DNA from 2 places in the Oceanobacillus sp. GQ8 genome. Region 1 is predicted to be linked to the other one. Evidence: a T-box and tRNA genes for the amino acid it is inferred to sense, from the RefSeq annotation. Region 1 holds a T-box; the other holds one or more tRNA genes.
The links. The T-box of region 1 lies ahead of AC6CHS_RS01130 (valine--tRNA ligase). A T-box ahead of a tRNA ligase gene usually reads a tRNA of that ligase, here a tRNA-Val.

Region 1 (16,109 bases):
TCAGGTTACAACTCTACAACTTATCAAGCAAAACCAGCTCGATGATGAGTTTGAAGTGTCGGAGGGACAGCTGTTATACATTCCAAAGAAGAGATAAATTTAATTCACTGCCCCTTGGTTAAAAACAAGGGGTAGTACTTATTTACAAGTTAGGAAAGTATAAATCTCTACTAGATAGAATGATGAGCAAAGACGGGAATAACGATTCCTCTAAGGTGGTGAGCTAGAATGGAAGCCGAAAATATATTGCAGTCGTATTCTGTATACCCGTTGACTATAGAAAAGGTTACGAAACGTTTATGGAAGATAAGCGATGGAAATCGCAGCTATGCACTAAAAGAAAGCAAGCTGTCTTCCAGTACGATCGCAAATTGGGAAAAGTCGTTTAAATTGGCTGAGTATCATCAGCTACATGCTATTTTGCCAGTATATATGACAAGAAATGGTCAACTATATCAGGAACATCTCGGAAGCTTTTATTATCTTAGTCCATGGGTCGACCAAGATAACGGTAGAGGCAAGGAACGAAACATTGCCGATTTTTATAGCAACCTTGGTGCTGTGCATGCAAAAACGAAACAGACTAAACAAATTGAAAAAGACACTTTCGTTCGTGAATTTGGTACATACAAGCAGGCTTGTGAAACACTTTTTAATGAATTAAACAGAACGGTTGATCGTTTTGAGCGCAGCCACTATATGTCTCCATTTGAATTATTGGTATGCTCACAGTTTCGCGATATTGACATGGTGTTTCAAGTTTTGAATAAACGCCTGGACCAACTTGTTTATGTGTCCAACGATGAGCAAGTAACCTGGAATAGTAGTTTTTGTCATGGGCAGTTAAGCAGAGAACATATAGTGCATCATAACAATGCCCAGCTTATTAATTGGGAACAAGCACGATATGAGAATGCTACAATGGATTTAGTGCGTTTTTATCGTTCCGAAACGCTTGATTATGATGCTCCAATAACTGCTTATACAGAGGAATTTCATTCTTACATAAAGGAAAATGAACTAACTGAAAAAGAGTTACAGCTTTTGACAATCCATTTACTGCACCCATCTTCCTATTTTCGGTTAGTTCAAGAATATCTTGAAGACCCTTCAAACCAAACAATGTTAGCAAGAACGAGACAATTACAACGTGCATACAGACAGCTAACTTTTGGCCTACAATGGTCTGATTATGTGGAAAAGGAGCATGAAACAGTTAATTTTGATGATCTAGATAGCTAAATCCATTCCAAATAAAAAGCTATAAAGACCCCAACGATTAAACCAAGTAAAAAAACATCAAATGTAGTCGGAAAAAATAATGTGCGGACTAACTGAAATATCAGGATAGGTAATGTGACCTTTTCGGCTACAAATAAGCAGTTTCTTGCCCATGGTGGGAGTTTATACCGGTAATAACGGGCCATTATAATCTTCTCCTTTCTACCCTTCACTTTTGGTGTGTGTTTTAATATACTATGTATAAACATAGGGTGATTGTGCAACCCTGCTAAATAATAGTTGACGTAAATACAGCTTAACTATAAAATGTATCTAGATATTATAATAGTGATGATGGAGAAGAGTACAGAATGAGCTGTCTAAAGAGAGGGAAACAGATGGTGAAAGTTTCCCGGCTGAGCGTATTCTGGAAGGTCGCTCCTGATGCTGCATCTTTGAACGCTTACGTTAGTAGGAGAATGCCGGTTACGAACCGTTATCAATTAATGAAGTGTACAGGTCTGTATGTGACCTGTAAACAAAGGTGGTACCACGGAAATTAGAACTTTTTCGTCCTTTCTATAGGATGAAAAGGTTTTTTTTACGTTAAAAAGCATAAAATTTTTAGCTGGGTAGAAGTGATGACGTAGGTAAAAATGTAAGTACCAAGTATAAGAAAAACGTACAGATCGTTAACCGACTAGCGATTGCTATTTTTTCTAAATGGAAAAAGGAGGATTAAGTATGAGTGAACAAGAAAAACAAGCACTGTCTGCAAAGTATAACCCGAAGGAAGTAGAAGAAAACAGGTACCAATTTTGGTTAGATGGAAAGTATTTTGAAGCAGAAGGGAAGGATTCTAAGAAAGAAGCCTATTCTATTGTAATTCCGCCACCTAACGTAACAGGAAGACTCCACCTTGGCCATGCATGGGATACGACCATGCAGGATACGATCTCAAGAATGAAGCGAATGCAAGGATATGATGTACTATGGCTTCCTGGTATGGACCATGCTGGCATCGCTACTCAGGCTAAAGTAGAAGCGAAGCTAAAGGAACAAGGAACGAACCGCTATGAGCTAGGTAGAGAGAAATTTCTCGAAACTGCTTGGGAATGGAAATCCGAATATGCAGATTTTATTCGTTCACAATGGGAAAAATTAGGCTTAGGATTAGATTATTCTCGTGAACGCTTTACGCTTGATGAGGGATTGTCAGAGGCAGTTAAAGAAGTGTTCGTTAAACTGTATGAAAAAGGCTGGATTTATCGTGGCGAATATATTATTAACTGGGACCCGAAAACCAAAACTGCACTTTCAGATATTGAGGTTATTTACGAGGAAGTACAGGGGAAATTTTATCACTTACGTTATCCAATTAAGGATAGTGAAGAGTATATTGAAATAGCCACCACACGGCCTGAAACGATGCTTGGTGATACAGCAGTTGCCGTACATCCGAAAGACGAACGCTATAGCCATTTAATTGGTAAGAAAGTTATCTTACCAATTACTGGTCGGGAGATAGAAATTGTTGCCGATGATTATGTGGATAGAGAATTTGGTTCAGGAGCTGTTAAAATAACTCCCGCACATGACCCGAATGATTTTGAAATTGGAAACCGACACAATCTGGAAAGAATCCTAGTCATGAACGAGGATGGAACAATGAATGAAAAGGCTGGGAAATACGAAGGTTTAGATCGGTTTGATTGCCGAAAGCAGATTGTGAAGGACCTTGAGGATATGGACGTGCTATTTAAAATAGAAGACCATACTCATCAAGTGGGACATTCGGAAAGAAGTGGGGCAGTTGTAGAGCCTTACCTGTCTACCCAATGGTTTGTAGATATGCAGCCACTGGCAGATGCTGCTGTGGAAATGCAACAAACAGAGGATAAAGTTAATTTTGTACCTGATCGATTTGAGCGCACCTATTTAAATTGGATGGATAACATTCGTGACTGGTGTATCTCTCGTCAGCTATGGTGGGGGCACCGAATACCTGCATGGTATCATAAAGAAACAAATGAATTATATGTTGGCAAAGAAGCTCCTAAAGACAGTGAAAACTGGGTACAGGATGAGGATGTTTTAGATACATGGTTTTCATCTGCCTTATGGCCATTTTCTACAATGGGCTGGCCGGATACAGATTCGGACGATTTTAAACGATATTTCCCAACAGGTGTATTGGTGACTGGATATGACATTATCTTTTTCTGGGTCGCACGAATGATATTCCAATCGAAGGAATTCACCGACGTTAAACCTTTTAATGACGTATTAATTCATGGATTAATACGGGATGCAGAAGGCCGTAAAATGAGTAAATCCCTTGGAAACGGTGTTGATCCAATGGATGTCATCGAAAAATATGGAGCAGACTCTCTACGGTACTTCTTATTAACAGGGTCTACCCCAGGGCAGGATCTGCGTTTCCATTGGGAAAAAGTTGAATCAACTTGGAATTTTGCCAATAAAGTATGGAATGCTTCGAGATTCTCACTAATGAACATGGAAGGCTTTACGTATGAAGATATTGATTTGTCAGGGGAAAAATCTCTAGCAGATAAATGGATACTGGCCAGACTTAATGAGACAATTGGGCATGTAACAAAAAATAATGAGAAATACGAGTTCGGTGAAGCGGGCCGTCATTTATACAACTTTATATGGGATGATTTGTGTGATTGGTATATTGAGATGGCAAAGCTACCATTATATGGTGAGGATGAAGACCGGAAAAAAACAACTCGCTCTGTACTTGCCTATGTTTTAGATCAGACGATGCGTATGTTGCACCCATTTATGCCATTTATTACAGAAGAAATTTGGCAACAGTTACCACATGAAGGAACTTCTATCACCATTGCAAAATGGCCAGAAGAAAATCCTGCATTTGATGACGAACAAGCGGTAAATGAAATGAAACGTCTCGTTTCAATCATCAAATCAGTGCGAAATATTCGAGCTGAAGTAGACACACCAATGTCTAAACAAATTAAACTACGTATCCAAACCGAATCAGCTGCGATTTCAGCAGAGTTGGAACATAATCGTCATTATCTTGAACGTTTTTGTAATACAAGTGAGTTAGAGATAGCTGAGAAGGTTTCAGTACCTGAGAAGGCTATGAGTTCGGTTGTTACTGGAGCGGAGCTTTTCTTCCCACTTGAAGGATTAATTGATTTCGAAAAAGAAATAGAGCGGCTTGAAAATGAGTTGGCTAAATGGACGAAAGAAGTGGAACGTGTTCAGAAAAAGCTAGCGAATCAAGGTTTCGTCAGCAAGGCGCCAGAACATGTAGTAGAAGAAGAGAAACAGAAAGAAAAAGATTATTTAGATAAGCAAGCCAAAGTGAAAGCAAGATTACAGGAATTGAAATAACTTTAAGTAAAAGAGGGCGTGACATAACTTATTTTACACGTTAGGAAAGATACAATTTCAGCAAGGAAGCAAAATCGACGCAGTTGAAATTTTAAGGTTCCAAGTATAAGAAAAACGTACACATTCGCTAAAGGACGAGCGAATGCGAGTTTTTCTAATCAGTGAAAAACTAGACGTGATATAGGATCTTTAATTATCACTCCGGAAATACACTTCGCTGATTGGTTTTTCACTTCTTAAAGCAAATGAAAGTCCGAACTAGATTGAGTGAAAAACAATCGTAGTTCGGATTTCTTTTTTAAAAAAATTCTTCTGTTCCAGCCTGGTTCCTGTTCAATTCATCTTTAATATGCTGAATATAGATCTTTAAAATATTGACATCACTTACAGCACTAAGTGTCCTCGAACCAACAATATCTTCTATTTCGTTAAACAGAAGGGTTCCTTTTTCATCCAATAAAAAATCGATGCCAACCATTCCAAATTCAAATGAAGCGATGATTTTTTCAATTTGGCTTTGTTCCTTCTCACTTAATATATAAGCTTCAGCAGATCCACCAAGTTTGTAATTGGCACGGAAGTCTTTGTCACTCTTTCGCAAGACTGCCCCGATTATTTTTTTCCCAACTACGAATACACGAATGTCTTTACCAAGTTGTACCTTACATGACTGTATCACCATATAGTCAGAATCAATGTAAGGGATTGATTGATCGAACATGGAGATATCCTCGATCAAGAATACCTGGGACCCGCCTCTACCATGCGGTTCTTTTAAAACAAATGGAAAATCGATAGGAGGTTGCCCATGCAAAGCATCTTCTTTTCTAAGGAAAAAGCTGTCTAACATTGGAATACCTAATCGTTGTATAGCAAGATGGGTCATTGCCTTGTTGTTCGCCATATAGGATATTGCAGATGAATTAAAGACATGAATACCAATGAACTCAAGTTGTTTGCTTAACAATGTATCAATTGTTCTTATAACGGCAAAGTCTGGAAAGGAGACGAACTCACCTTTCCATTTTATTATGGGCTGATCATTACTTATCCCAATGAGGAGATCTTCTCTGTAAATTAGGGAAAGCAAGACATCTTGCTGGGAAGCCTCTGCTATAAACCAGTCTATATAAGAGCGATTTTCCTCTGCTTTTTCTTTATCATAAATAAGCCACCCATTAATCATGGCTATTCCTTATTCTTCCGTTCTTAATAACTTCTAAAACATACTGCACCATATAGTCGGCAACATTTATTCCAGTGCAATCAAACATGCTACGTATGTGGGCGTTAGAGTTAATTTCACATACGAGGGGTCCGTCTTCGCCAAATAGAAGGTCCACTCCAGCAAAATCTGCGCCTATTGCCTTGGTCGCGGTAATAGCTAGTTCTTCTTCTTGAGCTGAAGGTGTGTAAGCTTGCATGGTGCCGCCAGCAGATACATTAGCGCGAAAGTCGTTCGATGCTTGTCTTTTCATGGCAGCAACCACATGATCACCGACTACTTGAAGCCTAAGATCTTTTCCGTAGCTGGAAGAAATAAAAGCTTGATAAAGATATGGTTTTCCTTGAAGTTCAAGTACCTTTTTGTGTAGTTCATCTTCGTCATGTATTAAATAAACTTGCTCGCCAAATGACCCAAAAGCTTCTTTAATAATTAGAGGAAAGCCGAGCTCTTTGGCAATGATATGTACGTCCTCTAAATGAGTATTGTCTTTCATAAATACCTTTGGAGCTACAATAGTAGCCGGCAGTGAAATATCGTATTGGGACAGCTGCTGAAATGTAGCGATTTTGTCATCACTTACCTCAATTGCAGAAGACCGGTTGAATACAGGAATTCCAAGTAATTCCAGCTGCTTTGCCAGATAGATGTCCTTATCAGCGAAAACGACATAATCCGGTAATGATGGCGAATTATCAGATAAGATTTTTATTTTATTTGTTTGTAATGATACAAGCAACTCATTATTTTTATAGATAGTTGTGGAACTCCCTTGCTTTAAGGCTGCCTCTTGTATCCATTCAGCAAAGTCGAGAAACTTGTTACCTTTTAGACTTCCATTATAAACGATCCAACCGTGTAAATTCATGAGAATGCTCCTTTCTGCTATACTAATTCTAGTTTAGAATTACTAGAACTTAAACTATCATAATACACTATAGGTAGGGGATATATATGTTTACAACATTTGACCAGGTGGTTGATTTCTTTGAACAAAGAAAAACCTTTGGAATCAAACCAGGCCTTGAGCGAATACAAGCACTATTGAGACTATCCGGCGAACCTCAAAAACGGATGAAAGCTATTCATATTGCTGGTACGAACGGCAAAGGATCAACCTCTCATTTCTTAAAAGACGCACTTATAGCCAATAACTACAAAACAGGGCTATTCTCATCGCCTAGTCAAACTGTAACGGGGCATATTTGGTTGCAAGACAGACCAATCACGGAAGCTGAGTTCATTATAGAGTTAAATAGACTCTACCCAGTTATTAAAGTACTCGATGAGCAGGATATGCATCCGACAGAATTTGAGATTATGACAGCAATCGCATGTCTTTATTTTTCCCAGCACACCGATATTGCTGTTATAGAGGCTGGTATGGGTGGTAGAGAGGATACCACAAATTGTTTTGTACCGATCCTATCCATTATAACAAATGTTGCTATGGATCATACTAGCTTTTTGGGTGAACGTATAGAGCAAATTGCTTACCATAAGGCAGGTATTATAAAAAAAGGAATACCTGTTATTACAGGTGATCTGAAGCCGAATGCAAATCGCGTCATTGTAGAGGAAGCAAACAGGTGTGAAGCAGATCTTTATCAACTCGGCGACCACTTTACCATTCGTACACCAGTAATTAAAAACGATATACAGCATGTGACGTGGCAGGATGGCTCTACTATGACTCGCACATTGCAACTGCAAATGAAAGGCGTTCATCAGGCGGAAAATGCTGCTTTAGCAGTAAAGGCAATAAAACTACTTAAGCAAAAAGGTTATATGATGGATCTACCTGTTGCCCTAACCGCTATGAAGCATACAAGAGTGCCCGGAAGATTTGAGCAAGTTTGTCATGATCCGCAGGTGATCTTGGATGGTGCACATAACCCAGACGGAATTGAATCTTTTCTTTCTTCTGTACAGACCTATTATCCGAGTAAGGAAAGACATCTTTTGTTTGGTGTTTTTAAGGACAAAGACGTGGAGAGAATGCTAGACAAACTGCGGTCTTATTTTGCTACGATAACCTTAACAACGTTCGATCATCCTCGTGCAGCTAGTAAAGATGAACTTCAATCTTTTCTTATTAAAGATCCTTCTCTGTACTTTGTTCCATGGCGTGAAGCGGTTAACGCAATGAATGATGCAAACGCTGTGTATTTCATTACCGGCTCTCTTCATTTTATTATGCAGGTTGAAGGCTTTTTCGATATTTCTAAAAGGTAAAGTCAGTCGATAAAAATTGATTAGCTACGTTTTGAAACGGCGATTTATGTCTAAAGTTTTTTTTGATAGTGTGACAAGATTCTTCTTACTTTTCAACCTACGTATGCTAGAGTGTGTGTAACTACCATTCCAGTAACGGAGGGGAAAATGTGGACAAGGACAAAATGGTCGTGTTGTGGGAAAACGGGAAGCAGATTAAGGTGAAAATAAATACCTCTTCAAGTAAATTGTCTGACCCCCGATCCAAGGAAGAAGCAGCAGCATCGGTGGAGAGACTGCAGGATAATGAGGACGTACCGCTTTTTCAAAGAAAGATCCCAAATGAATTTAATTCCAAATCAAATAAGTCCAAACGTTGGGGGGCTCTTAAGCCTGTTTTGCTTACCATTGCATCTGCATTGGGGGTAGGGACACTATTAGGAATTATCATGCTTCGAATGTTTGGCACGATTGATCCGGAGTTACCAACAAATGGTAGTGCTGCAGTTCCGGCAGAATTAGAAACAGCTAATGAGGAAAGTAGCAATGCCGAAGTAGCACTAGAACCAGTGAATGCTTTTGTTTTACAAGCAGGTGTGTTTTCAGGGAGAGAGAATGCTTCAGAGTGGGCTGAAACATATAAAGAAGCCGGGGTATCGACCATTTTGTGGGAGAAAGAGAATCAATTCTATCTCCTGGCAGGTATGGCACAAGATAAAGAGGGGGCAACACAGCTTCGGGACGAGATGACCAAGGACGGATTAGAATTTTATGTGAAGGAATGGAGTACTGGAGCAGGTACGTTGCATGTATCAGAAGATAATAAAGCTTGGCTAGAGCAATTGCAAAAAACCTGGATTGAAACCAAAAAAGGACTTTCTAATGAACGCCCTTTTGAAAAAGAAACATGGGACAAGTTGGCTCAAACAATACCCAAACAAGCCGGTCAATTCAGTGCGCTTGCAGAAGAAGTGAGAAATAGCGCGGAATTGGCAGAGGATTTAACTTCACAGAAGGCACAACATCAGCTACTCTTGTTGTGGAATCTTTATACGAATTCAGCGGAAAAGTAATAAGAGAGTAACTATAAACAATTACATTATCTAATGATTAACCTATTTAAATAAGCCATTTTATCTAGTAGAAAATGCATGTTTACCAAAAAAACTAATGAAGGAAATATTATTTTATTAAGTTGTTCTGCTCGCTAGTAAATATATAATGGAGGATATCAAAGAAAGGATGATAGACGATGACAGTTTCCTCCATTATGATTAAAAATGTTCCCAAAAATGATCGCCCTCGCGAAAGGATGCTGGAGTATGGTGCTGATCACCTATCAAATCAGGAATTACTGGCTATCTTGCTTGGTACGGGTACGAAAGCTGAATCTGTAATGGCCCTTTCCAATCGTGTACTTATGCATTTCGAAGGGCTCAAACTGTTGCACGATGCAACAATCGAAGAATTGACCGCTATTAAAGGGATTGGTTCGGCAAAAGGTGTCCAACTCTTATCCGCAATTGAATTGGGAAAGCGCATGAATCAATACAAACCGGATGTTCGTTATGTCATTCGATCCCCAGAAGACGGAGCGAATTATGTCATGGAAGAAATGCGTAGCTTACGACAAGAGCATTTTGTTGTTCTCTTCCTAGACACAAAGAATCAAGTCATTCATAGGCAAACCATTTTTATCGGCAGTCTCAATGCTTCCATCGTTCACCCTAGAGAAGTATTCAGAGAGGCAGTCAAACGTTCAGCGGCTTCTATTATTGTCATCCACAACCATCCCTCAGGTGACCCAACCCCCTCTAAAGAAGATATCCATGTAACGAGAAGGTTAGTTGACTCAGGAAAAATGATTGGTATTGAGCTATTAGATCATCTTATTATCGGGGATCGAAAATTTGTCTCTTTGAAAGAAAAAGGATATGTGTAAATATAAAGATTAAGCGTAACAAATCCAACCTGACATGTTTCAATTAGAAGTTTAATTGAACTTTAATGAGAATTAATTATTAGATGTTAAATAGTATTAACGGAAAATGCCCAACTCGAATATTTTATTTATAAGATGTGATTGTACAGGGGTTAGGACGCATGAATGAGAAATACAGAAATAATGCCAAAAGCTCTACACCAGAACAAGATGCAACGCTTGCTGGAAGTCTAAAAGTCGCCTGGGTCGCAGGATTACTCAGTACATTAGGAGATGCATTAGGAACCTATGCGGCAACATTAGCTATTGAAGAAGCTATCGAAGAAGAAGCCTTACAGAATAAAAAAGATGAGCAGTTAGAAAAAAGGCTGGAGAATCTGGAAAGGCAGTTAGAGACAATTCAAAACATTTTAGAATCGAAATAAATTGACGACCATATTTATTCTGGCATATTACAGGGCTGCAAAAAAGGTCTGGGTTCGAGGGTTCAATTACTTTTTGAACTCAGATCGATTACAAATAATATCAAGAAACCAATAGAAAAGGAATAAAAGAAAAATAATTATAAGCATAGCGCATGCCAATACATAGCGAAATGTAACTCCACACTAACAAGAAAAAAACAACATACAACCGAACTAACTTGTCTTACTTTATTAAAGATATGTTTGTATAATATCGTTTGTAATAGAAACATGTTAAAAATCCTAATAGAGGACATGGATAATACTATCTATTTTATGGATTTTCTCGTATAATTATATTGACGAACATATAAACAGCGCCATTTTTCGATTTTATTTTGAAAGTGGCGCTATTAAGATTGTTACTCAGGCAGTCTTAAGTGCGTGCATGTAATGAAGGTAAAGAACCTGACAGCACAAAACATATAAATAATCGATATAGTGTGATTTTGGAGAGGGAGATTTGATTGGGAATTTTTAATTTATCTCAAGATTTGGGAATAGACTTGGGTACCGCCAATACTCTGGTTTTTGTAAAAGGAAAAGGCGTGGTAGTACGTGAACCTTCTGTTGTAGCGAAAAATATTCAAACAGGTGATGTGGAAGCAGTTGGAAATTCCGCCCGCAATATGATTGGCAGAACACCTGGTAACATTACAGTTATTCGTCCAATGAAGGATGGAGTAATTGCTGATTATGATACGACAGCAGTTATGATGAAATACTATATAAAAAAAGCAATGAAAAATCGATCTTATTTTGCAAAAAAACCAAACGTGATGGTTTGTGTTCCTTCTGGAATAACCATGGTGGAGGAAAGAGCTGTCATTGATGCCACTAAGCAGGCAGGTGCGAAAGAGGCATTTCCAATTTCAGAGCCATTTGCTGCAGCGATTGGTGCTGGCCTTCCGGTATGGGAACCGACTGGAAGTATGATTGTAGATATTGGTGGCGGAACTACAGAAGTAGCGGTGATTTCATTGGGTGGCGTTGTAACGAGCCAATCCATTCGTGTGGCTGGAGATGATATGGACGAGGCGATTATTTCCTATATTAAAAAGAATTATAATCTACTCATTGGTGAACGTTCTGCTGAGTCTATTAAAATGGATATTGGAACAGCCGGAGAAGTTACTGGTGACGATGAGATGGATATCCGGGGCCGTGATCTGTTAACTGGATTGCCGAAAACCATTACGATTACAGCAAAAGAAATTGCCACGTCGCTTGAAGATACAGTGACAGCTATTGTAGAATCTGTAAAGACGACGCTCGAGAAGACGCCACCCGAACTTGCGGCAGATATTATGGATCGTGGAATTGTTCTTTCAGGTGGAGGATCTCTTCTTCGAAACATTGACCAGGTTATCAGTGATGAAACAAAAATGCCTGTTTTTGTTACAGAGGACCCGCTAGAAAGTGTAGCAATCGGTACAGGTAAATCTTTAGATTACATTCAACATTTCCGTTCCCATCCGAATGTATCATCACGACCTACAATAGATTAAGCAGGTGTTAAGATGTCATTTTTACGTAGAAGAAAACTATTTATTTTTTTGATTGGCTTTATCGTTCTTGTTGCTTTGATTGGTTTCTCATTAAGAGACAGGGCGAATTTAACGATTGCCGAACAATTTGTACTTGATACAGTAGGATTTGCACAAAAAGTAGTACACACACCAGTTAATTTTATAACCGACATCTTTACAAATATTGATGATTTTCGTGACACCTACACAGAAAACCAGGTATTGAAAGAGAAATTGGCAGAGTATAAAGGATTAATTTATGAAGTCCAAGGATTAAAAGCGGAGAATGAAGAGCTGAGAGAAATTGCGGATCTAAAGGAATCGGATCAATTGCGTAATTTTACGCCAATCCAAGCTTCTGTCATGTCTCGATCTCCGGAACGTTGGGTTGAACAAGTTACGATCAATAAGGGTAAAGATGATGGAGTGGCTGAGAACATGGCTGTCATCACACCCGACGGCATGATTGGAAAGATTCTTACTACATCTTCGTCTACTGCTAAGGTACAGTTATTAACGGGATTTGATCAATTTAACCGGATCTCTGCCTCTGTTTCTCGTGAAGAGGACGATAAAGATATAAGAGGTATGATAGAAGAATATGATGAAGAATCTGGCTCCCTTTTATTCCGAATAATAGAGGAATCAGATAAAGACCTTAAGGAAGGAGAGTTAGTATTCTCCTCTGGACTAGGTGGTGTATTTCCTTCTGGTTTACCAATCGGTGAAGTGAAAGAAGTGGTACCAGATCAATATGGATTAACTCGGACTGCTTTAGTAGAGCCAGCTGCCGATATGTATGATATAAACCAAGTAATCGTGGTAGACAGAGCCATGGATGAAGAAGAGGACACAGCAGACAGTGAGGAGGAGGCTGAATGAAGCGGCTATACCTCCCACTAATTCTCTTTCTATTTCTTGTTATGGAAGGTGTGGCACTGGATCTTTTACCAGGAAGTCTTTTGACAGGAGATCTGCTGATTGTGCCGCACTGGGTTCTTATATTTCTAGTCTTTATTACAATTTTTTATGATAAGGAGACTACTTACTTTTCTATCATTTATGCACTAACTTTTGGTCTGTTAATTGATGTGGTATATACGGGAATATTAGGTGTATATATGTTTTCCTATGCATTAGCTATATATATTGCTCATCTTTTGAATAAAATGTTGCACGGAAATATTCATGTCAGCATTTTATTGGGGGCTGTAGCGGTCATACTTTCTGATATTTCTATCCACGTTATTTATTTGGTTGCAGGAGTAAACGATATGATGTGGAAGGACTACTTTATGATGCGGTTACTTCCAACACTTGTTTCCAATCTTGTTTTCTTGGTCGTTCTTTATCCTATTGTAGTAAAGCGTCTCACTACTTGGGGGCAGGAACAATTATCTAGAAGTAATACATTATAAAAAGTATTGTGCTACTACTCTTGTACCATTGAAGAAGTGCTCGTAACGATCGGATTTTTGAAAAGATGATAGTAAGTTGAATTATTGCTAAGGTAACAGTAATGAGGTGAGTAATCGTGCTTGATAAAAAACAGTTTATAACCATAAAGGGTACAAAGGAAGGACTCACTTTATTTGTTGATGATTCCTGTACTTTTGAGCATGCTTTAAATGAATTGCGTGAAAAAATACATGCAAGCCGTCCGAAGCATGACGAACCGGTTGTATCAGTTAAAGTGAAGCTAGGTAATAGATATGTACAGGAAGAACAGAAAGAAATATTGAGAAAAATTATTGCCGAGGATGAAAGGTTTACGATTGACTCGATTGTCTCCGATGTGGTCCGAAGAGACGAAGCTTTGCAGTGGCAAGAAGCGAGTGAAGTTAAAACGGTTAATCGTATTATACGTTCAGGACAGGTGCTGGAGGTTACAGGTGACCTACTTTTAATTGGAGATGTAAATCCTGGAGGAAAAGTTGTTTCGACAGGTAATATCTACATAATGGGAAGACTGAATGGGATTGCTCATGCAGGCATTAATGGTGACAAGCAGGCTTTTATCACAGCCTCCTATATGAAACCAAGTCAGCTTAGAATTGCAGAATATATCAGTCGTGCTCCAGATTATGAATCTGATGGTGTGTATATGGAATGTGGTCTCATTGATGAAGAACAAGATAAAATCATAATAGATCGACTACAAGTTCTTTCACATAAAAGCGAAATAAGCGGATTCGGAAGGAGAATGCAAAATGGGTGAGGCAATTGTTATTACATCTGGTAAGGGTGGAGTAGGGAAGACCACTACAACGGCCAATATAGGTACAGGTTTAGCACTTATGGATAAAAAGGTATGCTTGATAGATACTGATATTGGTTTGCGAAACTTGGATGTTGTGATGGGGCTTGAGAATCGAATTATTTACGATATTGTTGATGTAATAGAAGAGCGTTGTAAACTTAAACAAGCCTTGATTAAAGACAAGCGTTTCGATTACTTATCCCTCTTGCCAGCAGCTCAAACAAGTGATAAGTCGGCTGTTACAGAAGAAGGTATGAGAAAGATTGTTGGAGAATTAAAGCAGGAGTATGACTATGTAATTATTGACTGTCCTGCAGGTATTGAGCAAGGATTTAAAAATGCTATAGCGGGTGCTGATAAAGCAATTGTTGTAACTACTCCTGAAAAATCAAGTGTAAGAGATGCTGATCGCATTGTAGGGCTTTTAGAACAGGAAAGTATTGATCCACCGCTCCTAGTTATTAACCGTATTCGTAACCACATGATGAAAAACGGCGATATGATTGAGATTGATGATATTGTGCAAATTTTATCCATCGATTTAATCGGAATTGTGGTGGACGATGATGATGTTATAAAGGCATCAAATAGTGGAGAACCCGTAGCTCTCCAGCCAAATTCAAAAGCTTCTATTGCTTATCGTAATATTGCGAGAAGAATTCTCGGTGAAACGGTTCCCCTTCAATCTCTTGAAGATGAAAAAGGTGTTTTTCAGAAAGTGAAAAAGTTTTTAGGTATACGTGCATAATAGTAAACTAGTAACCTGAGAACACGAGCAATTACTCGTGTTCTCAGGTTTTTAACATATCTCTCAACTGTCCCTCATAAACTTGTACAAAAGTATGAGAAGGATTGTGAGGATAATGGATAATGGAGTTAAAAAGGTTAGGCAATCTATTAATCAAAGAAAGAAAGCTCGCGGGGTAACAGTGAAAGAAGCTGGAAAAAGACAGGTAATACCTGTATTTCCACAAGATGAAGAAAAGCATGGTTATCTGCCCATATACGATGGTCAGGGAGCTACAGGGAGCAAAAAGAACAGTGTAATGGGTGGTTTTCTGCTAAAAGGAATTTTATCTACCATGCTTTTTTTTGGTGTGGCCTTAGTATGGGAAATTAATGCTCCAGTATTGCAATCACCAAAGGAGTGGACGAGCGGCGTACTCACAGAGGAGTTTCCGTTTGCTAAAGTTAACCAATGGTATCAGGAATCATTTGGAACACCGTTGGCCGTGCCCCCTAATGGTGACAATGCTGAAAGCGTTACAGAAGAAGTACTTGCTTTACCTGTATCCGGCAGTGTAACAGAGTCTTTCCAAGCTAATGGGACTGGGATTCTGATAGCACCTGAAGAGACCTCTGCTGTGTCAGCCTTGCGTGATGGCGTTGTAGTGTTTGCTGGGAATGATAGCTCCACAAATAAAACAATTAAGATTCAGCATTCTGATGGAAGTATATCAACGTATGGGGAACTTAGTGACTTGAATGTTCATCTTTACCAATTTGTGAAGAGCAATCAGCCAATTGGACATTTTACGCCACAGCCAGATAGTACCACCGTATATTTTGCCATTGAAAAAGATAAGGACTATATTGATCCCGTGCAGGTAATTAAAGTTGACGATAGTGAGTAATTACTTGCCAAAAATCCATTTCCACCCCATCTTACTTGCTTTTTTCTTCATATCCTTTTTGACAGGTACTTTCGTGGAAATGGCAGTAATACTCCTTATTGTGTTAATTCATGAACTAGGGCATTTTACGATGGCGAAATGGTTTGATTGGAGAATTGGCACCATTATGCTTTGGGTGTTTGGTGGGGTGATGAAAACAGACGAGCATGGGACAAGGCCAATTGCCGAAG
Region 2 (16,109 bases), on a different contig from region 1:
GAGACGACATCTGGCTCTACCATATCTTCACTGTTGACACCAAGCACGCCGTTATTAGTCAACTGCTCCCAATCGCTTCCATTTGTCGTTTTGAAGATATTTGGAGGCACCGTAGCACTTCTTCCCAATAGATAAACGTTACCTGATTTGGTTACTTGCAGCTTATCAATCACATCAATGGGTGTAGATAATGTTTCGACTTTATCAGACTCTAAATCATAGCGATAAAGGACATCAACAACACCTTTTTCGGTAGCGAGGTAGAAGCTATTGCTTTCTTTATGCCATTTCAACGTTTCTACGCTTTCCCCTTCTATACTAAAAACGCTAGAGAATGCTTTTTCTTTTATCTCATATTTCGCTACATAACTATATTCACTTTCATAGTCTGTTACAAAATAAATCGTGTTTTCATCAACGAAGACAGGATCGAATACAACATGTACTTTATCCGGATCTGGAGTTAAGTAGTTGATTTCCTCTCCTACTTTGACAAACCCCGTTACATACGTATTGGCAAAAGAACGAACATAAACAAATGCCTGTTCATCATCCGATACTGCAGCCAAATCGGTTGGGGAGGTTTCTCCTTCATTTAATAGGGTGTCCGTGTCGTCTTCCAGATTACGTACACGTGCATTTAAAAAGGAAGGGTTACCCTCGGATGTCATATAATAAAGACGATTCCCATCATCACTTAAGTGTGCAAAGAAGTACTTTTCTTCAGCGTTCCCCGTCACAACTGGCTGTGGTAATCCACCAGTTGGAGGCAGGGCATATATCTGATGGTTTTCGTCTCCATCTTTATCATAACCCGCCAAGACATAGCGACCCTTTGGATCAAATTTCAAAAAGCTAATGGATTCATCATTATGTGCAAATAAGTAAGGGAAAGTATCTGGTAAATCCATTCCCCATACATTCACTTTGCCATTTAAATTAGAGCTAAATAAAAGTTTTTGCTCGTCACTGCTTACTGTAAAATTCGTGATTGCATACGTTCTGAAAAATTGTTCCACTGTTGGTTTTGGAAATTGTTTCATCGTATTGCCCCCTTAAAATTTAGAAAATTGTCTTTCTTCCCATTATACCGTATTTACACTAGATACGGTAGGAATTGGATCGTATTAATAGGTTAGCATGGTTGTAATCTGACAGGGACAGTCTCTGGATTGTTATGATCTCCGGCTGGAGGCGGAGTTCATGTGTGTATTAATTTTCTTATATAAGCAATTTGGCCAATATGATAGGCATTATGTGTGGTGGCATTTCCAATTAACTCCCACCATTTTGCCTCAACTGGAAACCCGTTTACATTGGCGTCTAGTTTTTTGTTATCTGTGAGCAATTCTTGCCAACTTAGAAGTACTCCAAGTAACTTTTCTTTTAATTTCAGAAAATCGTTTCCGGTTGTTATAAAAAAGCTTTCTGCATTATCCTCCACTGTATTGATAGCATGAAAATCCGCTTTTTCATACCGTTCTTGCCATACCTCGTTCCAATAAATGAGATGTTGGGTTATCTCCGCTATAGAGTGAGTTTGCTCGTTCGGCTTCCAAAAAGCTTCATCATCGGTTAGCCCCTCTACAACTTCTTGATAGGAAATATACCAGCTACGATCGTTTGCATTCGCTAATAGCTGATCTTTTAATAGACTCCTCACATGCACCTTCACCAGCCTCCTTCACTTATTTAATTAAACATTCAGATAATGAATCATAAACAAAAGCCGCTCCTCACTAAGAAGCGGCCATTTCTATTATTGTTTTTCCATACCAAGAAGCTCTTCAATTAAATCAACAACACGTTTTACGTACTTCTCACATTCTTCCTTCGTTGGTGCTTCTACCATGACACGTACAAGAGGTTCTGTACCAGATGGTCTTACTAAGACACGGCCATCCTCACCTAGTTCACGTTCCACTGCTTCAATTTCACTTAAAATGCGAGCATTTGTTAATGCCTCATTCTTATCTGTGACGCGCACATTCTTAAGTACCTGTGGAAAAATAGCCATTTCTCCTGCGAGCTCGGAAAGCTTTTTGCCTGTTTCCTTCATCACGTTTACTAGCTGAAGGGCAGAAAGCATACCATCGCCGGTTGTAATGTAATCAAGGAAAATGATGTGTCCTGACTGCTCCCCACCAAGGTTGTAGCCGCCTTTACGCATCTCTTCCATTACATAACGGTCTCCTACAGACGTTTTATCACTACGCAACCCATTTGCTTCCAAGGCTTTGTAGAAGCCAATGTTACTCATTACAGTAGAGACAACTGTGCTGTGTCGAAGGTTCCCCTTTTCTTTCAAATGCTTCGCACAAATGAACATGATTTGGTCTCCATCGACGATATTTCCCTTTTCATCAACAGCAATTAGGCGATCTCCGTCCCCATCAAAGGCTAGCCCAATATCTGCCCCTTTTTCCTGGACAAATTCCTGGAGTTTCTCTGGATGTGTAGAACCAAATCCGTCATTAATATTAAGACCGTCTGGAGACGAGCCAATTGAATGTATGTCTGCTTCAAGGTCAGCAAAAAGATGTGTTGCTAAACTAGATGTAGCGCCGTGAGCACAATCAACAGCAACCTTCAGTCCGTCAAAATCATTGTCTACTGTATCCTTCAAGAAGGAGAGATATTTTTGTCCACCTTCAAAGTAGTCGTTTACTGTACCAACATCTGCTCCAACTGGTCGTGGAAGATTATCTTCTTCCCCATCCATTAATGCTTCAATTTCATTTTCTTGGTCATCTGTTAGCTTAAAACCATCCGGACCGAAAAATTTGATCCCATTATCTTCTACTGGGTTATGGGAAGCAGAGATCATGACACCAGCTTGTGAGCTTGTTGCTTTTGTTAAGTAAGCAACCCCCGGTGTGGAAATAACCCCTAGACGCATGACTTCTGCGCCGATAGAAAGCAGCCCCGCAAGCATAGCCCCTTCTAACATGTGGCCAGAAATACGGGTGTCTCTCCCAATGATAATTTTTGGGCGTGGTGAATCTTTCGTTAAAACATGTCCGCCAAAACGTCCTAATTTAAAAGCAAGTTCTGGTGTAAGACCTTTGTTTGCAACTCCGCGAACACCATCTGTTCCAAAATATTTTCCCATATCGTTTCTCTCCTTTATTCCTTATCTACAAAAAGCTGTAAATGTACGTTTTATTCCGTAATTTCAATAGTGGCTTGTTCAAATTCAGGTACTACTTCTACCCCTTCAGGTCCTTCTACTGAGATAGGGACTTCATGTTCTCCTGGCTCCAGGTCACTAAGATCGATGAAAAATCGGAAATCATCTGCAGTTATTCCATCTACGTCTTCCTGGCTACCACTAATTGTTACATCCATTTCGCCACTTTCAGGGTCAAGGAACGTCGACTCAAACTCGTCCCCTAATCCTTCAATCTCAATTGGCAAAGACTCGAAAGTTCTAGTTTGCTCCAATTCCACGGAGACCTCAATCGTTTCGTTATTTGGTGCACTTGCTCCATCAGGCAAGGCTATATTTGCTTCGATCGTGCCTGACTCTGTAATTTCGGATAAATCAATTTCCTCTGTATTAATTGTCTCAATGTTTTCGAGAATACTACTTCTAGCAAACACTTCAACTTCTTCTACATTAGCAGAAATTGATGTAAGGGAATAGCCCTCAGGTAGTTCCCCATTTGTTTCAACACTTAGTGGAACAGTCTTACTTGGATTGTGAATGTCTGCTGATACAACCACATTTTCCGGTTGTACGTTTACACTCAATGGATTACCTTGACTATCATATACGTTTACAGGTACTTCCCTTCTGTCTATCGAACGATCAAGCCCTGCTAAATCCACATAAACCTTCACAATACCGATTCGGTCAATGACACTTTTAGCACTTGTGATGGTGACCGTACCTGGTTCTACTTCATAATCACCAAGCTCATAACCTTCAGCAAGTTTCCCTTCATTTAAGAAGTCTACAGCTACCTCAAATTCTTCTGTTGCTTTTTCTTCTATAACGACGTCAATTTGTTTCGGTTCAATATAGGCATCTATATCAGAAGAAATCGTATGTTGAAGTTCTACCCTATGTTCTCCCGCTTCATACCCTTCCAAATCAACAAAAACTTTAAAATTACGATTGGTAAGAACTGGAGTTAAAATACCTGGTGATCCCTCCATGGTAACTTTCACACTTTCTGGTACACCGCTTACTACATATTTTTCTGAATCTATCTCTATTTCAACTGGTACATCACTTATTGTCTGAGCATCATCTGATTGACTTGGGAAAGTAGAATCTGATGCTGTAGGCCGATTTGTTTCAACATTAACAAAGATATAAAGCAAAACTGCTAATGCCAGAGCTATAACACGAACAAACCATTTACTTCTGAACCAGTTATCCATTCTTTCTCCCCCTCCATTTCCAAGACTTCTTCTCAGAGGTTTTCAGATTTATGGATAAATTATCTTTCAGCATAGTACGTAGCTCTTCCGCCTCAAGTTCTCTGTGAAGTTCGCCATTTTTCGTACAAGAGATATTTCCTGTCTCCTCTGATACAACAATGGTTAGCGCATCGGTAACTTCACTAATTCCCATTGCCGCTCTATGCCTTGTCCCCAATTCCTTAGATATAAAAGGACTTTCGGATAATGGGAGATAACAGGCTGCCGCAACAATTTCTTCGGATTTAATAATGACCGCTCCGTCATGTAATGGGGTATTTGGGGTGAAGATATTGGTTAACAGTTGATGTGTCAGCTTACCGCCAATTGGAATACCCGTTTCTGCATAATCACCAATACCTGTCTCTCGTTCAATCGAGATAAGGGCACCAATACGGCGTTTTGCCATGTAAACACAGGATTGAATAATCGCATCAATATTCTGTTCAATAATCTCTTCTTCTGACCGGGACCCACGCCCAAATATGTTTCCACGTCCTAATTGCTCCAACGCTCGGCGTAGCTCAGGCTGGAACAGGATTATAATTACAATAAGCCCCCACCTGATCGCCTGGTTGGTTATCCATTGGATTGTCTGTAGTTCCAATACGATACTCAATAACCAGACAGCCAAAACAACAGCGATCCCTTTTAATAGCTGGATTGCCTTGGTGCCTCTGATTAACATGATCAGTTTGTATAAAATATACCAGACAAGAGCAATGTCCACGCCAATTCTCAGGAGCTGTAAAAGATCGAATCCCCCATCAAGCATATGTATCCATCCTTTTGCACATCATTTTCGTTCCACCGTTCTATAGATAGTAACGTTAACTATTATAACATATTTTGCCTTCAGACATGTGTAGAAAGATAAAACGATAATTAGGGTAAAATCTTGGGAATTCATTTTTCAAGGGACGTATTTTAACAAATAAAAAATCCCAAGTCCTTTTTTTAAAGACTTGAGATCGATATAATGATTTAAAATGCAAAGATACTTCTAAAAAAGTTTTTTAAATTATACCAAATCCATTCGAAGACCTGATCTACATGCTTTAATTCCCCATTTACATTCCCAACAGATGCCATTAACCCTTCACTTTCAATGGGGTTTTCAATAAGCTTGCCATTAATGAGGGTAACATTTCCATCAATGGTTCCCTTAATCACAAGATTACCATTTTTCACTAACAGGTCCCCTTCTACTGTTACATCTTCAGGCACAATCACCGTATCCCCTTCAATAACAAGGTTTTCCTGTTTGGAAACAACTAACTCACTATCCTGATTCCATGATGAAAAAATACCGCTCATCATAAAAACTAGAAATATGGCAGCTGCAGTAATAATGGGATGCGCTTTGAACCAACGTCCGTATTTCAGACGCTTTTTCTCAGTTGGAAGTTTTTTCATTACATTAGCAGTAAAATTAGCAGGCGCTTCTATATGTTCCGTACTTTGAAGCAGTGTGATCGTCCGCTTCAACTCACGAAAATGCTTCTGACAGTCTTCACATTCTTCCAGATGAAGACGCAGTTTCTTTTCTTCTTCGTTGGATAAATCGCCGTCCAAATACTGATGCATCAGTTTGGAGACTACATGATTACAATCCAAGTGAATCACACTCCTTTACACGTGACGAAGCCTTTTCCGTAAAGCTTCTCTCCCTCGATGGATCCGGGTCTTCACGGTTCCTAATGGAATATCCAGAATATCGCTAATTTCTTGTAGGGAGAATTCTTCCAAATAACGCAACATAATTATACTGCGATATTTCGGAGGAAGCTCTGAAATCTCTTGATGTATATAGCGCTGTAATTCCATACTCTCCACTTCTTCGCCAGGCAAACGGCCTTCATCAGCCATCTGTGAGTACATATTTAACCCTTCCGTTCCTTTAATCTCCGCATCTAGATAATAATCCGGCTTCCGTTTACGAATGCGGTCAATCGTTAGATTTGTTGCAATTCGATAGAGCCAAGTGGAAAATTTCCGTTTTTCATCAAAAGAATGGATGTTAACATATGCCCGAATAAAAGCTTCCTGTGCTATATCCTCCGCCTCGTGTGCATTACCAAGCATTCGATAGCAATGCTGATAGATTTTGCTTTGAAAAAATGAGACGATATCCTCAAAGGCGGATTGGTCCCCTTTTTTCACTTTTTTTATTTTCTCTCTTATAAATTGTTCCATACAAGTACCTCCGCCAATCATGCGGTATTTATCATACGTTTACTATGTAGAAAAGGTTTCATAAAAAATAAAAAAACTTTTTAGGTTTATCGTTCTAAGAAGATGGGTAGTTTCTTACTATATATTATACTAAATAGGAGGAAAGTTTTGTGAGTAATTCAACACTTTTACAAAAAATTGAACAATGTCGCGAAGAAATGCTTACATTAAGCAGGTCTCACGCCTTAACCTCAGAAGCTGTTGTAACCTCCAGTGTAAAATTAGACCAACTAATTAACGAATATCAAAACAACAAATAATTGTAAGTATGGTCACTATATACATCAAGATGTTAATCATAAATTGAAAAAGACATTAACACCCCTAAGGGCATTAAATGTCTTTTTTTGTTTTACTTTAATTTTTCACCAAACAAGGAACCCATCAATGCGACAGCTGTGGTGGCTGTTTTATTTTTCTCATCCAAGATCGGATTAACCTCGACAAATTCCGCTGAAGTGATGCATTCCGCTTCTGCGAGCATTTCCATTGCCAAATGACTCTCCCTATAGGACAATCCACCAATCACAGGTGTTCCGACTCCAGGAGCCTCTGAAGGATCCAGTCCATCCAAATCAAGGCTTAGATGCACTCCATCTGTTTTTTCTTTTAAGTATTGTATTGCTTCTTCCATAACGGCAGGCATACCCATGCGATCGATCTCATGCATCGAAAACACCTTAATCCCTTTTTCTTTTATTAGTGCCTTTTCACCAGGGTCCAGTGACCTTGCCCCAATGATGACAATGTTCTCTGGTTTTATCTTAGGTGTGTATGCAGCAATATTGGTTAACCTATCGTGGCCAATACCTAGGCTGACAGCAAGCGGCATGCCATGGATATTCCCTGATGGCGAAGTATCTTCTGAATTCAAATCACCGTGTGCATCGTACCAAATAACCCCTAGGTTCTCATAATGCTTTGATATTCCAGCAAGACTGCCAATTGCAATACTATGGTCTCCACCGAATACTAACGGGAAATTACCAGTTTGGATTTCTTTATCTACCATCTCGGAAAGCTTTTCATTTGCTTCAATTACTTGATCGAGATTTTTTAAATTGTTCTCCGCATTTATGGCTTGCTCCATGGATGGCCTATTTATTGGAATATCCCCTAAATCATGTACCTTTATATCCAGTTCATCCAGCTTTTCAATTGCGCCAGCATAGCGCAGAGCACTCGGTCCCATATCAACCCCACGTCGACTTTGCCCAAGATCCATAGGAACCCCAATAATTGAAATATCTTTTTTCATGTAAGCGCCTCCTCTATCTCTATTGTAGCCAAAAACCAAGGGATGACTCAACTCCACATTTGCATGAATATATATACAGAAAATTTAGGTTAAAGTGGGATGGTTAGTGTGTAGAGTGGTTGATTGGGTAGCATTTGAGGTCGATTGAGAGTGCGGAGTGGTTGATTGGAAGGCTATAACACCTATTCTAATGAACGACAAAAAAACAACTACATCAAATGTAGCTGTCTTAGGAATCGCTTATACTCGCTCCAACCGTGGAAGGCTTAATGGACAATGGCGTAATGCCTGCTTTTTCCCATGCCTTCATTAGTTCATCGGCTTTTTCCTCTGATGGCATGAACGCAATTCCGCAATCGCCACCTCCGGCTCCTGACGATTTACCTGCACCGCCATGTTCCTCCGCTAAATCACACAAGGTGCGAAGCAAAGGTGTTTCAATGGCTATGTTTGCCTGTCTTCCAACCTCGGATAGTGCTGTTCTGTTTTGTTTTACACCCGCTAACAATAAGACAACATCTTCTTGTTCCATGCCTTTTAGAAACGTAGATACTGCTTTTTCACTAGCATCGAGAAAGTCTTGGTAAGCGTTGGGGTTGCTGTCTTTAAGCAACATCAACTCATCTACCAGTTTGGCAGTGGAAGCGGGTTTTCCAGTCCATCCCACACAGACGTATACTGTGTCGGGCATGCCTACTGGCTTTAGCGAAAGATACTTCCAATCCTGTTCTACCAATTCACTTAAATTGCTCGTTTGTTTATATGCATCTTTAAGCCAATCTGCCTGAAATGATACATATTGTAAAAAGCCCCCATATGCTGAGGCAGCAACATCCGCTCCAGAACCATTTCCTTGAACATTCACATGTGCCAGTGCTGAAAGCTTAAACAATAGTTCCTGTTTATATGTAGGTAAATATTTTTTTAAAATAGCAGTAATAACAGAGGTTACGACCGCAGCGCTTGAACCCAAGCCATATTTTAAACCGGAGGCATCATCTAGCTCACTTTTAACCGAAATGGCAAAAGACCCAGGCTTAATATTCTGCTCATGAAGATAGGCCATTGCAATACGCATGGCCTCTTGTACAAATACTGTTTTTGGATTATCCGTATGTATTATAAGGCTCCCTTTTTCGAAGTCCCATTTAAGGTCCTCCAATTGAAAGTCATGAAGTGACACACGATTCTGCTCGCTCTCTTCAATGGTGGTATATACATAACGATTAACCGCCATTACCACTAATTGGTGATATGGTTCCAAAACGGCAAATTCGCCCGCTATCATTAACTTCCCAGGTACCTTTATTGTCATCGGTGAATGTGGCAATGGATTTCATCCCTTACAGATAGGTTACTCCCTGCCCAGGTCGGCTTAATCGAATATCGGCAACACCTGGAATGTTTCGGAGTGTATTTTCAATTACTTCCTCGTTTTCCGGTAAGTATAATACTTTCACGTTAGGTCCTGCATCAATTGTAAAATAGGCAGGTATCCCTTTTTCGCGCAAATCTCTCACCGTTTGCATGACAGTCATTGTCGTATCATGCCAATATGTAAATGGCGGGTTAGCACCAAGTGTGGTCGCGTGCATTTTTAGACAGTTTGCCTCAGCCACTTCTCCCACCTTTTGAAAGTCCCGTTCTTTAATTCCTTCTTTAATCTGGCTCATATCAGTAGGAATGCTATTAAGCCAGCCCTGATAAAATGGGGAAGTTTCTACAGTGCGTTTCATTCCAGCCCGACTCGAAACTTTTTTCGCTGTAGATGACAAAACAACTGCTGCAACTCGCAGATCCCAGTGCTCTGCTGGGGCGATAGGAACCGCAAAGGAATCACTTCCATCTTCCTCTGCACCCATTTCCCATTCGGCAAACCCTCCATAGATGGAACGGCAGGCTGAGCCTGAGCCTTGTCGAGTCAATGCGGAAAGTTCTCGATCTGACATGTTTAGCCCAATCGCCTTTGTACCAGCCGCTGCCAATGCAGCAAAACCAGAGGCAGATGAAGCAAATCCTGCAGCTGTCGGAACTTCATTTGTAGAATCGACCGCTGCATACAAAGACTTCCCTGCCTGTTGTCGAATAAGGTCAAGAAATCCAGATACACGTCTATATTGCTCCCCTTCCACAGCACGTTCATTTAAAATGAATTTGTCTTGGGTATACTCCTCCGAAAAATGTACGGTTGTAGTGGTAAAAAAGCCATCCAGCGTTAAAGAGAGTGAGCTGTTGGTTGGTAGTATAATGGATTCGTTTCGTTTTCCCCAATATTTAATCAAGGCAATATTTGTATGTGCTTTAGCTGTTGCCTTCATAATAGTCCCCTTTTTTACTATTTCTTATGGTGCCTTTTGAGCACGAATGGCCATACAGCATGTGCACCAAATTTTCTTAATTTCTCAGCAAGCAATCTTGAATGTACTTCATTTTGAGCAAGAGCAATAATACAACCGCCGTTACCGCCGCCTGTCAACTTCGCTCCAAGAGCACCTTCTTCACGTGCAAATTCAATAAGCTTGTTTAATCCTGTAGTACTAACTCCTAAGGCTTCTAACTCTTTCTGTGCCTCGTTCAGCATTTGACCAAGCAAATGCTTCCCTCTTTTCTCCAGCGCATCCTTAGCCTGATGGGTTAACTCTCCGATGCGGTCAAGCTTCCGTTGGATTTTACGAGGAGCCACGCGAAGTAAATGCGCTACAGATTCTACTGCCATTCTTGTATCTCCAATGCTGCCTGAATCAGCAACAACGAAATGAAAATCATCATTTAACTCAATGAACTCTGTAGGATTATCCTTTTCATACCATACAGGTAATTCAGAAGTAATCGTTAACGTATCAATGCCACTAGGCGCTCCGTGCGCAAACGTTTCTGCAATGTTTGCAAGCTTAAGAAGCTCCTCATCTGTGTGATCAATACTTGCATATGCGAATAATGATCGAATAACAGAGATCGCGACAGATGCACTAGAACCAAGTCCTTTTCCAGGAGGGACCGAGGATTTAATCCGAATTAACAGATCCGCTTCCGGCATTTCAAGGTATTCAAGGGTTCCACTAATACAACTGGCAATTCCTTGCAAGGATTCAGGAGCTAAATCCAGGGGTCCATGATAAAACGTGCTATCAATCACGACCGGCCCTGGCTCGTGTTCTACTATAGATTCTACACCTACCAAAGGAAACGGGATAGCGATAGCGGGTTGTCCGTGTACAACTGCATGCTCCCCAATTAGAATCAGTTTACTATGAGCTATTCCTATAGCTGTTTGTTCTGTAGTTGTAGCTTTTTCTGCACTCATTTTTTAATTTGTTCCACCAATTCTTTAGCTTTTCCGACACGGATTTCGTTTAGTTCCACTAACTTTCCTGCAACGATATCAATCATCTCCCCAGAAGCCCCTGCCGCTATTGCAACAGAGCGAGAATGTAATGCCATATGTCCTTTTTGAATACCATCTGTTACTAACGCTTTAAGCGCTCCAAGGTTTTGCGCTAATCCAACGGCAACAATGACCTGAGCCAATTCTTGTGCTGATTCCACATTCAATATATTTTGCGCTACCTTTGCAATAGGATGCACACGTATAGCGCCACCTACAGTTCCGACTGACATAGGCAATTCTAGTTCACCAACTAGGTTTCCCTCACTGTCCGTAGACCATGTAGTCATGGAACTATATTGTCCTGTTCTTGCTGCATAGGCATGTGCCCCAGCCTCAACTGCACGCCAATCATTTCCCGTAGCAATGACGATAGGATCAATTCCATTCATAATTCCTTTATTATGCGTGACCGCACGATAAGGGTCTGATGCTGCAAATTCGTATGCATGCACAACACCATCCCGTACTTCTTCACCAGAAAAGTCACCTGATTGAAGTAAATTGGCAGGAATGACACAGCGTGCCCGCGCAAGACATCTATCTGCATAATTAGAAAGAATTCTTAAGTAAACCTTCCCGTTTGTTAACGTCTCGACAGTAGGTGCTAATGACTCCACCATAGTATTAATTATATTCGCGCCCATTGCGTCACATGTATTTACATACAAATGCACAACGAGCATTTTACCATAAGCCGAATCAGACGCTTCGTTTAAGATCCTTACTTCCAGATCCTCAGCTCCCCCGCCTCTAGCAACCAGGCTTGGATAAGCAGCGTTAGCATCCTCAATAAGTGAGTCCTTTTCCCCTAGTAAGGATGCCTTAGCAGCGTCCAAATCAGGAGCACCCACTACTTGAATTTGCCCGATCATCACTCTTTCCGTGGCTTCCGTAGTGAATCCACCGGCTTCTCGAACAATCTTAGCAATATAACTGGCTGACGCTACCACAGATGGTTCTTCAATAGCCATTGGTACTACATATTCTTTCCCATTTATTAAGAAGTTCAATCCTACTCCTAAAGGAAGAGGGTATGTTCCAATCACATTTTCAATCATTTTATCTGCGGTTTCAGTAGAGAGCGGTTCATTGAAAGCTGCTGAGTCATTCGCAGAAAATTGTTGGGCATCTTGTAATAACTCTCTACGTTCTGCAACCGTCTTATTGTAGAAGCCTGGGATCCGGGAAGTTTTCATACGTCTTCATCCTTTTGTATACAATAATTATATATATAAACTTCGTATCAATTTTGTTAATAAAGTCTTAAATCTAACTTATTATAACACGTTTGGCATCTATATTTCCTTAAATAAAATCACTGTAACTATTATGTAAAAAAACGTGGTAAAATGCAAATAAACAAGGTTGTTTAACAATAAAAACGACCCTGTTTATCTACAATTACCATATTTATGTTGTTCACTATCGTTAAATAAAATGATGAGCCATGAAGGATTCGAACCTTCGACCCTCTGATTAAAAGTCAGATGCTCTACCAACTGAGCTAATGGCTCGTTTCCAAAAAAAAAGGCCTTAAAATAAAAAAATGGCTGGGCTACCAGGATTCGAACCTGGGATACACGGGATCAAAACCCGATGCCTTACCGCTTGGCTATAGCCCAACAATATAAAAATGGTGGAGGGGGGCAGATTCGAACTGCCGAACCCTGAGGGAGCGGATTTACAGTCCGCCGCGTTTAGCCACTTCGCTACCCCTCCGTATTGTTAACTATAAATTAATTATTATACATAAAAAGAAAAAATGGTGCCGGCCAGAGGACTTGAACCCCCAACCTACTGATTACAAGTCAGTTGCTCTACCAGTTGAGCTAGGCCGGCATAGGAATTTATCTCACCATGTATACCAGGGCATAATAATGGTGGAGGATGCAGGGCTCGAACCTGCGACCCCCTGCTTGTAAGGCAGGTGCTCTCCCAGCTGAGCTAATCCTCCATCAAGTCATGGTTCAATAAAATTTGGTGACCCGTACGGGATTCGAACCCGTGTTACCGCCGTGAAAGGGCGGTGTCTTAACCGCTTGACCAACGGGCCATAGAAATAAATTAAGATCGTGATTTAAAAGTAAATCGACAATTTGTTACATATCTCTCAAACCAACGAATTTTATTATAGCTTTTTCCTTACACTTTGTAAAGAGGAAAATACAATTTTTTTATCTTTTTTTCACTTGCTTCAAAATATGTTGAAACAACGCCGTTCTAGCCGACATATTTAGCAAAATTAATAGTTGGATTTAATCCATTTCCAACAAAACGTTCTAAAGAACTATCTTGTTTTTAACCGCTAGAGTTACTCAACATACTTTCTAATTGTAATTCAATTAGGTTATAATATAGAAGATCATTATAATGGAGGTATTTTTTATGTCTAATTTAATGCAAGGCAAGAATGTAGTCGTCATGGGTGTTGCAAGCGAACGAAGTATTGCCTGGGGAATAACAAAGTCATTACATAACGCAGGAGCAAACCTGATTTTTACTAACAGACAGGAACGTTCTTATCAAAAACTAACAAAGTTATTAGAAAAAAATAGTATAGAGCCAAAATTAATTGTATCATGCGATGTTGCGAGTGATGAAAGTATTACAGGTGCATTTGATGAGATAAAGGAGAAAGTTGGCGTCATTCACGGCGTGGTTCATTCCGTAGCATTCGCCAAGCGTGAGGAGCTTAAGGGCGAGTATGCTGATACATCACGCGACGGTTTCTTACTAGCACAGGAAATTAGTGCATTTTCTCTAGTGGCTGTAACAAAAGCTGCTAAACCACTTATGACAGAGGGTGGTAGCATTGTTACACAGACCTATCTTGGAGCAGAAAGAGTAATCCAAAATTACAATGTGATGGGTGTTGCCAAAGCTTCCTTAGAAGCAAGCATGCGTTACTTAGCAGAAGACGTTGGGAAGTATGGAATCCGTGTTAATGCCGTTTCAGCTGGTCCAATTAGAACTTTATCTGCAAAGGGTGTCGGCGGCTTTAATGAAAAACTTGGTATTATCGAAGAAAAAGCTCCGCTACGCAGAAATGTGGATCAGGATCAGGTAGGAGATGCTACTCTATTCTTCCTAAGTGACCTAGCTAGAGGGGTTACTGGAGAAGTCATGCACGTAGATTCCGGATACCACATTATCGGTGGATAATAAGATAGAACAGAAGACGCTTCTTTGCATTTCATCTTGCAAAAAGCGTCTTTTATTTTAGGGGGGATGTTATATATATGTATGATGCTTTCTTTTCTGTTGAAGGAAGCACATTTATTTCCTTCGATACGTCTCATCTAATTATGCTATTCATTTATTTAGTAGGCTTTATACTACTTATTCTTTTTAGCACGTTAAAAACAAGATCTAGCTATGGCCGTATTTATACCATGATAAAATGGTTCCTTTTCATTCTATTAGTACTATCAGAGGTTAGCTATCAAGCTTGGTCAGCAACTAGTGGAATCTGGAGTTTTAGGGAATATATCCCCTTGCATCTATGCGGTGTTGCTAGCATTACAGCAGCGATAGCTCTCTTACTTCAGAGCAAAAAACTTGCCACTTTAACTTTCTACATCGGATTTATTCCAGCCTTACTGGCGTTAATTACACCGGAGTTACCTTATGATTTTCCACATTTCCGTTTCTGGAAATTCTTTTTGCATCACACTGCCATATCTTGGGCGAACCTGTTTTTAATTCTCACAAGTTCTATCTCTTTAAAATACAGCTCCATGCTCAAATGCTATGGTTTACTACTCATCTACGCTGCATTTATTGGCTTTATCATCAATCCAGCTTTGGATTCTAATTACCTCTACCTCCGGGACACACCATTATCAAACACACCGTTAGACTATTTCGGTGATGGCGTGCTTTATTATGTAAATTTATGCCTAGTGGCACTTGCTGTCTTTTCGCTCCAATGGAGAATCGTTCGCTTCTTTAAAAAGGCCTAGAATTTCTTGTTTTACGGGGACTCATTCAAGTCCAGCCAGGATAACATTTCCGCAATTATAGAATTGATTTTTTGGTCAATAACTTCTTCACCATACTTTTCTTTAGCTCGCGTAATATTTTTTAACACTTCTTCGTTTAAGTCAATAACAGGGTTATCCTTCTCAAGCTCGTTGAACAGTTCTATCATTGCTTCGTTTCCTTCTTGTATACGGTCTATTGCATCACTATATTTCTGATAATCTTTTTCGTTAGCTTTCATTTTTTCATCACCTCTTTCTAGCTTAACCAAAAGCAAGTAATTTCATTTGATTTGGGAGGGGAAAATCCCCCTCCCTTGATTTATCTGGTGTAGTATCTTACATAATTAGGGTTAGCCGTGATATACAAGCCACTTTTAATTTGATACATATACCCACCGTCTACCGGGAACCTGTCCCGAATAACGGTAAACACTTCTCCACGATTTACAACCACGGCACGATCATTCCAATCAGCAGTGTTGTACGTCCAAAGAGAGTCTGTCACGATTTCGACGTATCCCTGACCAGTTCCACCATCATCCTTCTTTACCAATCCAAGATAAGAGGCAATCGAATCAGCTAGTGCTTTCCCGGTATTATCCATGACCCCATTGTTACGCATTTTTACAATATCAATCGTAGAATCCATAAACCCACCTTCAATAAGGATGGCTGGCATATTTGATTCTCGTAACATATGAAAGTTTGCCGACTTGACGCCACGATCCCGTAATCCCATCGCTGTTACAATACTCGGGTGTATAGCTTGAGCTAGGGTATTACCAGAAGAGGATCCAGGATAATGATACGTTTCGGT

Region 2: it encodes a tRNA-Val, which carries the amino acid that the T-box ahead of AC6CHS_RS01130 (valine--tRNA ligase) is inferred to sense. The anticodon was not compared.

Annotation. Positions count from the first base shown of each region.
Region 1 is NZ_JCAXEV010000001.1:209,161-225,269, forward strand. It holds gene spoVID (stage VI sporulation protein D) at 1-97, shown strand, start outside; gene AC6CHS_RS01120 (phosphotransferase) at 229-1,242, shown strand; gene AC6CHS_RS01125 (YszA family small membrane protein) at 1,239-1,427, opposite strand; T-box leader at 1,564-1,802, shown strand; gene AC6CHS_RS01130 (valine--tRNA ligase) at 1,966-4,611, shown strand; gene AC6CHS_RS01135 (ATP-grasp domain-containing protein) at 4,910-5,797, opposite strand; gene AC6CHS_RS01140 (ATP-grasp domain-containing protein) at 5,790-6,704, opposite strand; gene AC6CHS_RS01145 (bifunctional folylpolyglutamate synthase/dihydrofolate synthase) at 6,791-8,071, shown strand; gene AC6CHS_RS01150 (hypothetical protein) at 8,221-9,123, shown strand; gene radC (RadC family protein) at 9,303-9,992, shown strand; gene AC6CHS_RS01160 (hypothetical protein) at 10,154-10,417, shown strand; gene AC6CHS_RS01165 (rod shape-determining protein) at 10,924-11,964, shown strand; gene mreC (rod shape-determining protein MreC) at 11,977-12,867, shown strand; gene mreD (rod shape-determining protein MreD) at 12,864-13,403, shown strand; gene minC (septum site-determining protein MinC) at 13,520-14,203, shown strand; gene minD (septum site-determining protein MinD) at 14,196-14,993, shown strand; gene AC6CHS_RS01190 (peptidoglycan DD-metalloendopeptidase family protein) at 15,109-15,879, shown strand; gene AC6CHS_RS01195 (M50 family metallopeptidase) at 15,872-16,109, shown strand, end outside.
Region 2 is NZ_JCAXEV010000006.1:303,263-319,371, forward strand. It holds gene AC6CHS_RS18655 (S9 family peptidase) at 1-1,043, opposite strand, end outside; gene AC6CHS_RS18660 (DinB family protein) at 1,202-1,669, opposite strand; gene glmM (phosphoglucosamine mutase) at 1,760-3,112, opposite strand; gene AC6CHS_RS18670 (CdaR family protein) at 3,163-4,389, opposite strand; gene cdaA (diadenylate cyclase CdaA) at 4,382-5,203, opposite strand; gene rsiW (anti-sigma-W factor RsiW) at 5,413-6,045, opposite strand; gene sigW (RNA polymerase sigma factor SigW) at 6,061-6,624, opposite strand; gene AC6CHS_RS18690 (aspartyl-phosphate phosphatase Spo0E family protein) at 6,774-6,923, shown strand; gene rocF (arginase) at 7,016-7,921, opposite strand; gene AC6CHS_RS18700 (phosphomevalonate kinase) at 8,151-9,251, opposite strand; gene mvaD (diphosphomevalonate decarboxylase) at 9,265-10,239, opposite strand; gene mvk (mevalonate kinase) at 10,257-11,225, opposite strand; gene AC6CHS_RS18715 (hydroxymethylglutaryl-CoA reductase, degradative) at 11,222-12,505, opposite strand; tRNA gene AC6CHS_RS18720 (tRNA-Lys) at 12,751-12,823, opposite strand; tRNA gene AC6CHS_RS18725 (tRNA-Gln) at 12,857-12,931, opposite strand; tRNA gene AC6CHS_RS18730 (tRNA-Tyr) at 12,944-13,028, opposite strand; tRNA gene AC6CHS_RS18735 (tRNA-Thr) at 13,073-13,148, opposite strand; tRNA gene AC6CHS_RS18740 (tRNA-Val) at 13,188-13,263, opposite strand; tRNA gene AC6CHS_RS18745 (tRNA-Glu) at 13,288-13,362, opposite strand; gene fabI (enoyl-ACP reductase FabI) at 13,695-14,471, shown strand; gene AC6CHS_RS18755 (YwaF family protein) at 14,549-15,271, shown strand; gene AC6CHS_RS18760 (atypical membrane-integrating protein (Mistic protein)) at 15,283-15,531, opposite strand; gene AC6CHS_RS18765 (N-acetylmuramoyl-L-alanine amidase) at 15,612-16,109, opposite strand, start outside.